2 linked regions of the Ketobacter sp. MCCC 1A13808 genome follow. The protein of the gene in region 1 interacts with the protein of each later gene in a pairwise test. Links are inferred from orthologs where the notes say so. Each region holds a gene or a part of one and is shown in the gene's direction. Other genes may lie near its edges. The genes, in order: FT643_RS21315 and mobA.

The links.
Region 2: the proteins of FT643_RS21315 (region 1) and mobA interact in binary tests that used the Escherichia coli proteins (3 or more experiments, as listed by UniProt). The link is inferred for Ketobacter sp. MCCC 1A13808 from one-to-one orthologs.

The regions. Positions count from the first base shown.
Region 1 is NZ_VRKW01000020.1:20,264-26,930, reverse strand. What follows is about bases 121-2,955. They hold FT643_RS21315 (molybdopterin molybdotransferase MoeA), read left to right. Parts: upstream 121-852; coding sequence 853-2,058; downstream 2,059-2,955. Other genes in these bases: FT643_RS21305 (DUF2789 family protein), read left to right, coding at 2,577-2,810; FT643_RS21310 (acyl-CoA-binding protein), read right to left, coding at 2,088-2,348; moaB (molybdenum cofactor biosynthesis protein B), read left to right, coding at 266-793; moaA (GTP 3',8-cyclase MoaA), read left to right, coding at 121-186. Outside these bases: more of moaA, read left to right, coding at 1-120; FT643_RS21300 (hypothetical protein), read left to right, coding at 2,994-3,566; FT643_RS21295 (iron-containing alcohol dehydrogenase), read left to right, coding at 3,559-4,743; FT643_RS21290 (hypothetical protein), read right to left, coding at 4,781-4,972; FT643_RS21285 (methyltransferase domain-containing protein), read left to right, coding at 5,354-6,136; FT643_RS21280 (DUF1499 domain-containing protein), read left to right, coding at 6,150-6,667. UniProt on the Escherichia coli protein: Catalyzes the insertion of molybdate into adenylated molybdopterin with the concomitant release of AMP.
Region 2 is NZ_VRKW01000005.1:56,454-63,136, reverse strand. Bases 3,427-6,277 are described here. They hold mobA (molybdenum cofactor guanylyltransferase MobA), read left to right. Parts: upstream 3,427-4,483; coding sequence 4,484-5,071; downstream 5,072-6,277. Other genes in these bases: FT643_RS11460 (hypothetical protein), read right to left, coding at 5,172-5,936; FT643_RS11470 (ATP-dependent DNA helicase), read right to left, coding at 3,427-4,417. Also shown: FT643_RS11490 (hypothetical protein), read right to left, coding at 1-209; FT643_RS11485 (undecaprenyl-diphosphate phosphatase), read right to left, coding at 395-1,201; FT643_RS11480 (acyl-CoA thioesterase), read right to left, coding at 1,205-1,639; tRNA (adenosine(37)-N6)-threonylcarbamoyltransferase complex dimerization subunit type 1 TsaB, read right to left, coding at 1,675-2,391; more of FT643_RS11470, read right to left, coding at 2,495-3,426; adk (adenylate kinase), read right to left, coding at 6,512-6,683. UniProt on the Escherichia coli protein: Transfers a GMP moiety from GTP to Mo-molybdopterin (Mo-MPT) cofactor (Moco or molybdenum cofactor) to form Mo-molybdopterin guanine dinucleotide (Mo-MGD) cofactor.

The DNA.
Region 1 (6,667 bases):
CGCTTATTATTGTGCCTCGGTAATGAACACTCTGTGGATTTGCGATCGGTTGTGCGCAGCACGGACGATGACGAGATATTAAAACAAGCCATTATTAAGGCTATGGATCTGAAGCCTGAGCGTCATTATTTTGATTTGGAAGACGAACCCCAGATCGTACGCTTTATGAATATGACCGGCGGCTGATCCTGTTGCAGGGCAAGTCGTACCGGGTTAAGCAATCGAATTACTAAGGTGGAATAACGTGAGTGCATCTGAAGAATTTATGTCATTGAAAATAGCCGTTTTAACTGTATCGGATACCCGCGATGAAGACACCGATACCTCCGGCAATCTTCTGGTAGAAAGCTTGATTGCCGCCGGTCATGAGCTGGTCGAAAAGAAAATCACCACCGATGATATTTATAAAGTGCGCGCCATTGCGTCACAATGGATTGCCTCAACCGAAGTGGAAGTCATTTTAATTACAGGGGGGACCGGGTTCTCGGGCCGGGATTCTACGCCAGAGGCGATGTTGCCTTTGTTTGATAAGCAAATTGAAGGTTTCGGTGAACTATTCCGTCAGATTTCCTATAACGATATTGGCACCTCTACAATCCAGTCGCGGGCGGTTGGCGGATTAGCCAACCACACTGCCGTGTTTTGTATCCCCGGTTCCACTAACGCCTGTCGTACCGCTTGGGATGGCATTATTAAACAGCAGTTGGATGCGCGCCATAAGCCCTGTAATTTTGTCAAACTGATTACGGTGCATCGTGATCTGGTGGCTGCGGATTGCGAGACGCGTGGTTGAGAGAGACAGAACGAGCAGGTTCAAATAAAGTGAATCAAACTCAAAGTCGCCCCGGTTTAATGCCGGTTGATCTAGCCTTAGAAAAGCTGTTGGCGGATGCCCAGGTGGATCGGGCCATAGAAACCATAGCGCTGACCCAGGCTCTGGGGCGCGTGTTGGCACAGGATGTTCACTCCACTGTAGACGTACCTCCTGCACCCAATAGTGCGATGGACGGTTATTGCTTCCGGTTCCAGGATTACGCAGCAGACAAACCCCTTCCCGTTATACAACGTATTACTGCAGGCGCGGTCAGTGCACCGCTGCAAGCCGGTACGGCGGCCCGCATATTTACCGGTGCAGAGTTGCCTATTTATGCGGATACGGTGGTGATGCAGGAAGAAACGGTGGTGACGGAAAACGGGGATGAAGGGCCGCTGCTGCAGATACTGGAGCCACCACAGAAAGCCCAAAATGTGAGACCTCAGGGGCAGGATATTGCGCTCGATCAAAGGGTATTAAAGCAAGGTAAGCGTTTACGGCCACAGGAGCTGGGGCTGTTGGCTTCAATTGGCGTCGACTCGGTCAAAGTGTATAAAAAATTACGGGTGGCAATAATGTCGACGGGCGACGAATTAATTGAGCCCGGACAGCCACTGCAAGCCGGACAGATTTACAATTCTAATCGCTTTACCCTGATTGGATTACTGGAAAATCTGGGTCTGGAAATTTTGGACCTGGGCATTGTCGCAGATGATTTACAAGATACTCTGCGAGCGTTGAAGCGTGCCACGGAGGCGGATGTTATTATTAGTAGTGGCGGTGTATCGGTAGGGGATGCAGATCATGTCAAAAGTGCACTTCAGCAATCGGGTGATCTGGCCTTTTGGCATCTGGCGATCAAGCCCGGAAAGCCATTCACCTATGGACGTGTGGCAGGAACGCCCTTTTTGGGTTTGCCTGGCAATCCGGCAGCGGTATTCGTCACATTCTGTCTTCTGTGTCGACCCTGGCTGCTAAAAGCTCAGGGGGCAGATAATTATGCCCCTCTTTCCATGTCGGTTCCGGCTGCATTCAGTATTAATAAACCGGGGCGCAGGCAAGAGTACTTGCGCGCGCGATTAGTACCGGGTGATAACGGTGTGCACGCAGAAATTTATCCCAATCAAAGCTCCGGCGTGTTGTCCTCCGCAAGTTGGGGTAATGGTCTGGTCGAAATTGCTATTAACACCACGGTTGGAAAAGGGGATATGGTGAGGTTTATCCCCTATGAAAGCTTTAGTTAAGCCGGCGTACTGGAACCCGCACCGGGGTTCTATCTATATTTCGCCAACTTGTCGATATAGGACTGCATAGCCTGATCGGCAGACAGTCCTTTTACAGCTTCCCAGGCTGAATATTTTGCCCTGCCGACGAAGTTGGTGAGTCCGGGCTTTTTACCTTTTACATCCCCTTCGGTCGCTTGTTTATATAATGCATAAAACTGCAGTTTCAGATCATTTTCGGGCTTGAAATCCCCGTCACCGGATTGCACGAATTTAACGGCATCTTCGAATTGTTGTTTTAGTTCTGACATCTTTTTACACCTGTTTAGATCTAGGGTTCGGTTAGTTATTGTCTGCGATCCAGGCATTATGCCTCATCACCAGAGCGCTGACATTAGCACCAGCGCCAGCCCGTGCGTTAAGTTCTGTCGGCCGCTGTTTTATCAACCTGATATGTCGAATCGATCTAACCTTAAACTGGTCAAGGTGCTTGAAAAAGAGCACGATGGAAAGGCCTTTAACAATTAGGGAGACAGATTATGGACTCAGTTTATTACTCGATGTGCAGCCTTTTCAAACAGTTGGGTTTACCGCACGAGCCGGAACAGGTTGACGAGTTCATCGCTCATCACAAAGCCGTCTCGGATGGTGTGTCGATAGATCAGGCGCCGTTCTGGAACGACTCTCAGTCGCAGTTTTTGAAAAGCGCAATTGAAGACGATTCGGTGTGGAGTGAAGCGGTCGATCAATTAGATGCCCGACTCCGATATTAACCCCGTTTTTGACTTACTCAGGCCGATTTGAAGCAGTTGAGTTAAATTTTGTGACTGACTTGTCAGTCATGGCCATTTTGTCGTGGTCCCGTGTGGACGGCCCAGAATTAGACAATTAGGATAAAGATTCGACTACACCGTCGCATAGACGACGCTATAAAACTAATAAAGAAGTAAATATTGATGAATCAACATCGTTTGATAAATGAGGGCGTGACGCCGCTTGCCTCACTGAATCTCGGTTCTTTGAAAAAACCCTATGTTGCATTAATGATGGAGGTGATCGGTCGCGCTCTGGAAGCGTCCAGCCAAGTTGATGAGCGTATACAGAAAGAAGTAGCACGTCTGCCCGCAGGCTTTGTATTTGACATGCGTGCGCTGCCTTCCGGGCCGTGTTTTGTTATGCAAAAAGTGGGGGAAAGCAATCTAAAATATCTGGGCAGTGAATCTGAACTTCCTTCCGACACGTCGTTAAAATTCAAACACCTCACCCATGCGTTTTTAGTGCTGTCTTTTCAAGAAGGCACCGCGCAGGCATTTGCAAATGACCGTTTGCTAGTCGACGGGGAAATAGCACATGCAATGAAATTGGTCCGCTGTTTAAACCGCATGGAAAGTTTAATACTGCCGAAGTTAATCGCGCAGCGCGCACTAAAACGTTATCCCGATATAACGTTGGGGCAGAAACTGTCTGCAGGCGGTCGAATCTATAAGCAATTGGTTAAAAACCTGGTAAAGGGTAAAAACAATGTCTAAGGCGTATTACGAATTTTTCTGTCCGGTAAAAATAGTTGCGGGTAATGCCGCGCTGGAACATATTCCTCACGAGCTTCGTACCCTGGCCGCGACCCGGCCCATGATTATCACAGATAAAGGCGTACGCGGGGCGGGTTTAATCGATCACGTGCTTAATGCCTTTGCTGAAAGCGGCATGGATATTATCGAGATTTACGATGACGTACCTCCAGATTCTTCCACCCAGGTGGTGAAAGACATTGCAAAGATTTACCGTGATCAGCATTGCGATTCGATTATCGCGGTGGGGGGTGGATCCGTTATTGACACCAGTAAAGGGGTTAATATTCTGGTCTCTGAGAATAGTACAGACTTGAGTGAATTTTCAGGCGTGGGTGTTTTGACTAAACCGCTAAAACCGTTTTTTGTCGTGCCTACCACCGCCGGTACCGGCTCTGAAGTGACACTGGTCGCGGTTATTTCGGATTTGGAGCAGGGCGTAAAGTTACCGTTCACGTCGTATTTTTTACTGCCTAATGCCGCCATTCTGGATCCACGCATGACGTTAACATTGCCACCGCATATCACGGCAATGACGGCAATGGATGCAATGACTCATGCAATCGAATCCATTACCGGACTGGCCAGCAATCCGATCAGTGATGCCTATGCCATGTCGGCGATAAAAAAGGTGAGTGAAAATCTGATTGCGGTTCTGGATAAACCGGACAACGCGGATGCTCGCCTTGAATTGGCGCAGGCTTCAACCATGGCGGGAATCGCGTTTTCCAATTCAATGGTGGGGCTGGTTCATTCACTGGGGCACTCTCTGGGGGCATTGTGTCATTTACCCCACGGTCTTTGCATGAATTTATTTCTGCCTTATGTTCTGGAATACAATCTGGAATCACGCGGAGACGTGATTGGTGAGTTGCTGCTGCCGTTAGCCGGAGCGGATGTTTATGCGGCGACACCGGCTGCCAAACGGCCTGCAAAAACCATCGAGACGTTATGTGATATTCGCGATGAACTTTATTTACGTTGCAAGTTACCACGTAGGTTATCAGAAACCGGTAAGGTGTCTCGCGACCAGTTGGCACGGATTGCGGAGATGGCCCTGGACGATGGTTCGATAATCATGAATCCGATGGAGGTCGATCTGAGCGACGCCATGGCCGTATTGGAAAAGGCTTGGTAACCCATTCAAGTGATCAGAGCATGCAAAAGTGAAGGTGCTATACAGCACCTTCGAATTCTTTCTTATCCAGAGCGGGGCCGGTGAAATTGGCACGCTTGCCGCCAGCAGGAGAATAAGCGGATAACTTTTTCTGTATCTCTTCCCGGCTGACGTAAACGACGCTTTTGGGTAATGCTGCCCGGGCTAGTATTTTTTTCTTCTTCAGGTGTGTTTCTATGAACTTGATCATGCCGGAACCTCAACTTTAAGTGGGGTGTTTTACATATCCTTTGCCATCTCTAGGTTTTGCTTCGAGTTTGGCCACCCGCAATAGCCGCGTCCTTTCGATAGGTTACACAAATGGTGCTTGGTTAATATTTGCTCTGATGAACCCAGTTTAATCCTTATCGGCAAGGTTTTGTTATGCCTAAAGCCTTAAAGTGTTAATGGTGTCAAAATACGGCACTCGGAGTGCTTAGATTTGTGATGCAGTTATCATTATGGTCAAAAAGTGACCTGTTTTGTCACCTATCTTGAGTAGGGAAAGGACGCTTACCGGCTAAATTGATTTGGTTGATGCGTTAATCGTGTTACTTAAATAGAAGAAGACGGGCGGTGGAAGTGTGTGATTATGAGTCGTGACCGCAATTTTGATGATCTGGCGGAGTTGTTCGCCGGGCGTATCTACAGTGGAAGCAAAGGTCGCATCCGTTTAGCGCTATTGGAAAGAGACCTGCTGGAGGTGATGCCGGACCTGTTGCAGCCGGCTCGCGGGTTGCAGGTTCTGGATGCAGGCGGAGGGGTTGGGCAGTTCAGTCAGCGGCTGGCTTTGGCAGGGCATCAGGTGTGTCTCTGCGATCATTCAGAGCGTATGCTGGCGGCGGCGAAGCAAGCCAGCGCTAAGGCCGGTACAAGTACGAATATGCGCTTTGTTCACGCAGCAATTCAAGATCTGGACACCTCATCAATGTCCTACGATCTGGTGTTGTGCCATGCTGTGTTGGAGTGGACGCAGGAACCCCAAGTGGTGATAGAGCAACTACTGCGGCTGCTAAGACCGGGCGGCGTCTTGTCGTTGATGTTCTTTAATCTTCATTCGACGGTTTTTCGCAGTCTGATTAGGGGTTATCTTGATAAAGCTTTGCAGGGAGATTTCAAGGGGTCCGGCCAGGGTTTGACCCCGGTCAATCCGCTGGAGCCGCAGTGGGTTCTGGAGCTTCTGCAGCGTAGGGACGTTTCAGTATTCATTAAAAGTGGTATAAGAGTATTTCACGATTACATGCATAAGGATGTTCGTGATCGCAGAAATGAAAGCGATATCATGGAACTGGAAATGCGCTATTCCCGACTTGAACCCTATCGTTCAATGGGCCGGTACTATCATATAGTTGCAGGGAAAAGCGTTGAGACCTGAATAAGGAATCTGAATGAGTATTGTGGTTAAACTTTTTCGCCTATTGCCGGTGCTGCTGATTGTCGCCCTTGCGGTGGCATGGTCATTTCCGTTGTTAGCGTTCGGTGCCCGTAAAGAGCTGTGGAGCTTTCAGACAGCGTTCTTTTTATTGGCCGGATCTGCGGTGACTGCAGCCGTGCTATTGGCGGTCAGCGGCACTGCGCTATTGATGGCGATACGTCGTAAAAACGACAGAGCGAAACATCGGGCGATACTGCTTATTCTGGTACTGAGTATCCCGGTCGGTATTTTGTTTAATTTCGGAATCAAAGCCTCCCAGGCACCCGTGATCTACGATATTTCTACGGATTGGGAGAACCCGCCGGATTTTCTCGATCTTGAGGGGCAGCGGCCAAAGGATGCGAACCCACTGCAAACGGCGGCTGAGGTGAGCGCCTTACAGTCTGAATTTTATCCGGATATTGTCAGTAAAACGGTGGCGGGTGATCCATTGGCGGTTTTTGAAAAGGTACAAAAAGCGGCTGACGAAAT
Region 2 (6,683 bases), on another replicon or contig:
TTTTGGTTGATCGCCACCACAGGGGCTTGCTCGATCACCTGGCGATTGGCCTGGCTGGTTTCTGTGGTCGGCTCTATTGGGGCATTGTTCTGCTGTGGGCCTGGCGGGCGCCGGACACGCTCAAGCTGCTGCGCAGCAGTCCGCTGGTTATCGCTTTCGCGCAAACCGGTTCTGGCGTAGGTCTGTATTGGGCCTGAGCTGATTTTCATGTGTGCATATCATTCGCGAACATTACTGAAACCCGATTAGTATAGCCTCTGTTTACCGGGTGTTAAACGTCGAAACACGGGATTCAATAAGGTGAAGTTTGCCACGGGGCCGAGCCGTAACCCGACAACACTAATTAGGTAAGCTTCGTTTAGTGAGGGCCGTGACTACCGAGCTTAGGGTTTTACTAATTTAAGCCCACAAACGCAAATAAAAATGCACCCAACGCCAACCGGTAAATTACGAACGGCAGCATGCCAATACTTTCCACCAACCTCATAAAAACGTGGATACACAAAAAAGCGCTTACCGCAGAAGCAACGACACCCAGGGCCATAATATCCCAGGGCACCGGGCTATGACCGCCCGCCAGCTTTACGGTTTCCAGGGAGCCGGCGGCCACAATTATCGGGATCGACAACAACATGGAAAATCGCGCAGACGCTACCCGGCTAAAGCCGAGGAACAGTGCCGCTGTGATTGTTATGCCACTGCGGGAGGTTCCTGGAATCAAAGCCAGAGCTTGCGCACAACCAATGAGAAACGCAAAATTCCAGGTGATCTTTTCGACGCTTAATTCACCTTTGCCCGCTTTATCCGATGCCCACAATAACAATCCAAAAAACACCGTCGTACAAGCTATAACGAAACTGGAGCGCAGGTGATCTTCAATAAAATCACTGAATAGACCACCAAAAATCACCGCCGGCACAGTTGCGATTCCCACCGCTAACGCGAGATGCATATCCTGATTCATTTTGCGACTGGTGACCGAATCCCAACTGCCCACCACCATCCGCTTAAGATCCACATAAAAATAAACGACCACCGCAAGCAGCGTGCCCAGATGCACAGCTACGTCGAATGCCTGCCCCTGGTCAGGCCACCCCAGAATCTGGGAAGGCAGAATCAGATGAGCAGAACTGGAAACGGGAAGAAACTCCGTCAAGCCTTGGATAACAGCAAGCACCAGTGCTTGAAATACATTGTCCATTCGTTATTCCTTTGCAGTAATGATATAACCGTTGGCAAACTCAGCAGGCATTCGCTTGGGTTTACCTGAATCTATAGCAACACACACCCATTTAGTATAACCGCGCAATACCGTCACTCCATCCGCAGGCCGAACCAGCTGATAGCGGCGAACCAGCGACAGTTTTTTGTCGTTTTCCATGATCCAGGTACCCATCACCAGACGGTCACCGCAAAAGGTAGCGGCCAGATAATCCACCTCATGGCGATGTGCCACCATTGCCCTGTTGAGCTCGGTGTATTTTTCCCAGTTCAGGCCTAACGCTTGTGAGTGCCCCCAAGCGGCTTCTTCGAGCCAGCTCACGTACACCACGTTATTGGTATGCCCCATAATATCGATATGTTCATCTTTCACTTCGATTTCGCGCACATAGGTGGGCGTTCCATAATCCCAGCTCAGGCCGTCGATGTCAGATGGTTTCATACATTGTCCTGTTATTTTCCTGGTGGCATCGGCTTTGCGGCCACATTATTACGCAGGTAAACCGGCACCACCTGCGTCGCGTCTACCGTATGACCTTGCCGCCATTGCGTTTGAGCCAGACATAAAAGATCCGTTGCGTGCGGTAACATCGCGGCATCGGTCTTCACAGGCAGGCTACCGGTTGACTCTATTTGTTGCTGATAGATCCAGCCGCCACCCACACCATAAGCAGGCACTGCCAAGGTACCCGGTTGCACCTGGTGCGGCACACAAACCTGTTCCTCGCCCACTGCAATGACGTCACCGAACCCGGATACGTGAAAACATCCCCAATACACCTCCCCCATACGGGCATCCAGCGCTGCCATGATGGATTTCCAGCCATGCACCCGATAGCCCTGATGCGCCAATACGGCGAGAGTTGAAATCGGCACTACCGGCAGATCAGCGCCCAATGCCAACCCTTGCACCACACCAGCGGCAATACGCAGACCGGTGAACGAGCCGGGGCCCCGCGCAAACGCTATGGCATCCAGTTGTTTCAGGCTGATCCCTGCATCGCTAAGCAGCCCGTCCACCATCGGCAACACCCACTCTGCATGCTTGCGTGGTTCATCAGTATAGCGGTGGCGTGTTTCAGACCCGTAACTCAATGCGACCGAGCACGCGTCTGACGAAGTATCAATAGCCAATATTGAGCCTTCGGCAGCCTGCGTCGTGTTATGCATATTGATCTGGGTCCTGGCTTGTGGCATGGAAGAATCAAAAATTCGTCGACTGATTCAGAAGCTGCGCATTATCTCAGGTTTCGACATAGCTGAAAAACCCTGATTAGGTATTTACGCCATTAATCTGGTGCGCTTCGAGAAACGCTATCGCTTCTGCTAAGGATTCCACTCTGGCCATATCCGGTAACGCAGCAAGGAAGCGGCCTCCGTAGGCTTTACGCAACAGCCGACGATCCCCCACCACCACCAGCCCATCATCGTCCGGTGCCCGCAGCAAACGCCCTACTCCCTGGCGCAGACGCGTAATGGCCTGGGGCACGGCGAAATCATTAAACCAATGACGCTGCTGCTGGCGGGCCATATGCCGCCACGCCAAATTCATCAAATCATCCGGTGGTGAAAAAGGTAGCTTATCAATTGCCACGCATCGCAACGCAGGCCCCTGAATATCGATTCCCTCCCAGAAGCTTCCGGTCGCCAACAACAGGCTATTCTGATCCTGTCGGAATTGCTGCAACAATTGCTGCCGGTTGGATTCCGGTTCGTACACCAGGATGGTCCGCTCGGTTCTACCCCGCAGCAGCTCAGCGCAAACCTGCAACGCCTTATGGCTTGAGAACAACAACAACATGCCACCTTGCACTTGAGTGGCCAGCTCCAGCAAGGTATCTGTCCAGGCAGAATAGAAGTGCTCATTTGCAGGATCCGGCAACGATTCCGGCACCCAAAGCCGGGCCTGTTTGCGATAATCCATGGCGCCCTTAAACCGGTACTCATCCATCTCCGGCAACATAAGCGACCGCTTTACGAAATCAAATTTATCGCCCACTGCCAGGGTCGCGGACAGAAACACCCAGCTGATATGAGATGTTCGCAACCCTGTGAAAGGTGTATTTAATCGTGCCGCCAATACCCGCATCCAGTTTCCTGAGCGCTCGCAATAGAGCAAACCAGACTCTTCAATGGTACGGCTTAGCATCGATACCCACAAAGTGAGTTGGGCGAGGTACTCTTTGATATTGGCCACAGACCCCTGAATGTGTTCCAGGTACTGTTGTAGGGGCCGCATGATATCAAGCAGAGGTTGCACACTGCGTGAGGACACCGCCAACAAATCCTGGCTCTCGAAGGCCGGCGACAATTGGGTTTCAATTTGTTGCCAAACCCGCCCCAACTGGTCCAGTCGCTGCGTCAACTCACTAAACAGGCGGAGCTCATCGCCCAACTGACGGCGCAACTTGGTCAACCAGCGTTGCAAACGGTAACCGTCAATCATTTCCATATTGTGGCGCACCAGCATATCCGGTAACTGATGGGCTTCATCCACGATCACCGCAGCTGCTTCTGGTAACAACGCCCCCAAACCTTTATCAAATAGTTGCTGATCGCTGAGCAGCAAACTGTGATTAATCAGCAGTAACTCTGATTCAGCCGCTTTACTGCGAGCACGCTGGAAAAAGCAATGGTCGAACCAGGCGCAGGCTTTACCCAGACAGTGATCGGCGCTGACACTGATGAGCCGTCGTAGCGGCGTTAGTTTTTCCTGCGCAGCGGGGGGTAGAGTTTGTAAATCCCCACTGCGGGTCTGCAGCCGCCATTGGTTTATGTGATCCCAAACCTCCAATAGCAAGGGATGGCCGGTCTCCAGGGATTGCTGGATTTTATGATTACACAAATAATTGTCACAGCCTTTCAAAACCTGCATCGATTTTGACTGTGGTAACATGAGTTGCAGTTTCTGATACTCCCCCCACCACAAGTGGTCCTGTAACGTCCGGTTGCCTACCGATAGAATTATTTTGTCGGGAGAGGTCATTGCCGCCAACAGATAGCCCAGGGTTTTACCGGTGCCGGTGGGGGCCTCGATCAGCATGGAACGTCGTTCTGAAATCGCTCGCTCTACCTGCTGTGATAACCCAAGTTGTTCTTCGCGTGATTGGTATCCCGGCCAGAGCTGCGCAAGCTCACCTGCCTCGGACAATAACTTTGTTACCAGAGAGGAATCAGCGGATCGGTGGGGGTTCATGGCAACTCAGTTATAATCGGAAATCAAAACAGATTGAACGGGAATGTACCACACTCGGAGTCAACAATGGCAAAAACGGTTCATCCTGCGGTGAGCGCAATTATACTGGCAGGAGGAGAAGGACGGAGGATGGGTGGCGAGGATAAAGGCTGGCTGGACCTGAATGGTGTACCGTTAATCCGGCATGTTATTGATCGAGTCCGACCCCAGGTGAGCGACATCGTCATCAGCGCCAACCGCAACCTGCAACGCTACCACAGCTTGCCGTTTCCTATTATTCAGGACAGCACGCCCTACCTGGGGCCGTTGGGTGGAATTGCTGCCTGCCTGAAACACATTACAACGGAATACGCTCTTGTTATTCCCACCGATGCCCCGCTCGTTCCACAGGATTTGGTGACACAGCTTTATAACCACGCGCCTGCGCCTCTGGTGCTTTGCCGCGACTCGGAACGCTTGCAACCCTTGTTCGGGCTGTATCACCGCTCTCTTGCAGACTCGATAGATCAATTTCTCTTGCGGGGTGAGCGTAAGTTAGGGCTGTGGTGTAAACAACATCACCCGCTGATTGTCACCATTGGTGACAATCAGGTGTTTACAAACCTGAATTCCCCTGAAGATATCGCAAAATTTGAGAAAAATTGTCACAACTGAAGGTTAACAGCCATTCCATTGTTACCAACCTTGCTGAGTTGGCAAAAAAAAGCCCCTGAAAGGGGCTTTTTATAACGCAAAAAATCAGTCTGAAAACTGATTATGCTTTTTTAGGACGACCACGAGTTGATTTCTTGGCTGCAGTCCGCTTAGCAGGCGCTTTTTTCGCAGCTGTTTTCTTGGCTGGACCACGCTTCTTAGCAGGTGCTTTTTTCGCTGCTGGACGCTTGGCCGGAGTCGTTTTTTTCGCTACACGCTTCTTGGCTACGCGTCTTTTTGGCTTGGCAGCTGCTTTTTTCGCGATTGCTTTCTTCTTAGCAGCGGCTTTTTTCGCTGCCGCTTTTGCTTTCGCCGTTTCTTTCTTCTCTTTCGCCTTCACTTTCTTGGCATCAGCCGTTGAACGGGCTTTCTTCCAGCGTGCTTCGAAGGCTGCAATTGCCTTACTCATGTCTGCATCAGCACGTGCCGCCAACGAATCAGCAAAATCTTTGATCGTTGAGGCAGCTTTTTGCTCTGCTTCAGCGATTGAGGCTTCAACTTTAGCAACGGTGCTTGCAACTTTGGCGTTACGCAGTGCTTCGCGCTTCGCTTTCAGCTGCTCTGCCGCTTTAGCCGAGGCTCGTTTTGCAGATTCTGCAGAACGCTGTGCCATTTTAGTACCGGCTTTTTTAGCTGCATTGGTTTTGGCCTGGGCATCTTTCTTAGCTGCCGCGGCTTTCTTGGTTAGGTCATTTACTTCAGTTTGGGCTTTAGTTAATGCTGCCTCTGCTTTTTCAAGCATCGGGTTAGCAGAAACTGCTGCTGCTTTTGGTGCTGCTTTGCGTGCAGGACGCTTTTTAGCAGCCGCTCTTTTTGCTCTTGCCATGATTCTGTCTCCTCAGCTATGGCATATTTCGGACACACACATTTAGTACTACTTGTAAATGTGCTTAAGAAAAAGTAGCACAAAAAAAATGCATGTGATACATACACATGGCAATATTATTTAATAATTAATTTATTTCCAGCTTTAACCCCCCTTTTTTTAAAAAATCCCCCACTTTTTTTCAATTTCATTCAATTTTCATCGGCTTTTTAATCTTTCGGCACTGACAATATTCTTTTTTATGCTTTTCCGGCCGGGTAACTTTTTGAGTTTAATTATTCTGTTTCAGGAAACGCCAGCCAATTGAGCATTCCGTTTTTTAATTTTTGCGGGTGGCCGATGAAGTTTCCAGAGCAATAATTCAATCCGAGACAATTCAATCTGAGCTTTTGTAAAACCACGAAGTCCAATCTTGAAGCTCGCTTTAAATTATAATTTCTGGCGCGTCTTCGCCACCTTGTTCCAACGTAAATAAGCCCTTATAAATCCAAATCTGGACAAAAAAAAAGACACCTCAAGGTGTCTTTTCCTCTGCTCCGATCTGGTAACAATTTATCGGAATAACTGAATCCGGACTATTTAATCGAAGCCATGACTGCTGCCGTGATGTCTTCCACCGATCCAACACCCTCTACCCGACTGTATTTTGTGTTTGCAGTGCCCTCAGCCGCCAGATTTTTATAAAAATCCACAAGCGGTGCTGTTTGACTGTGATAAACATCCAGGCGCTTACGGACAGTGTCTTCT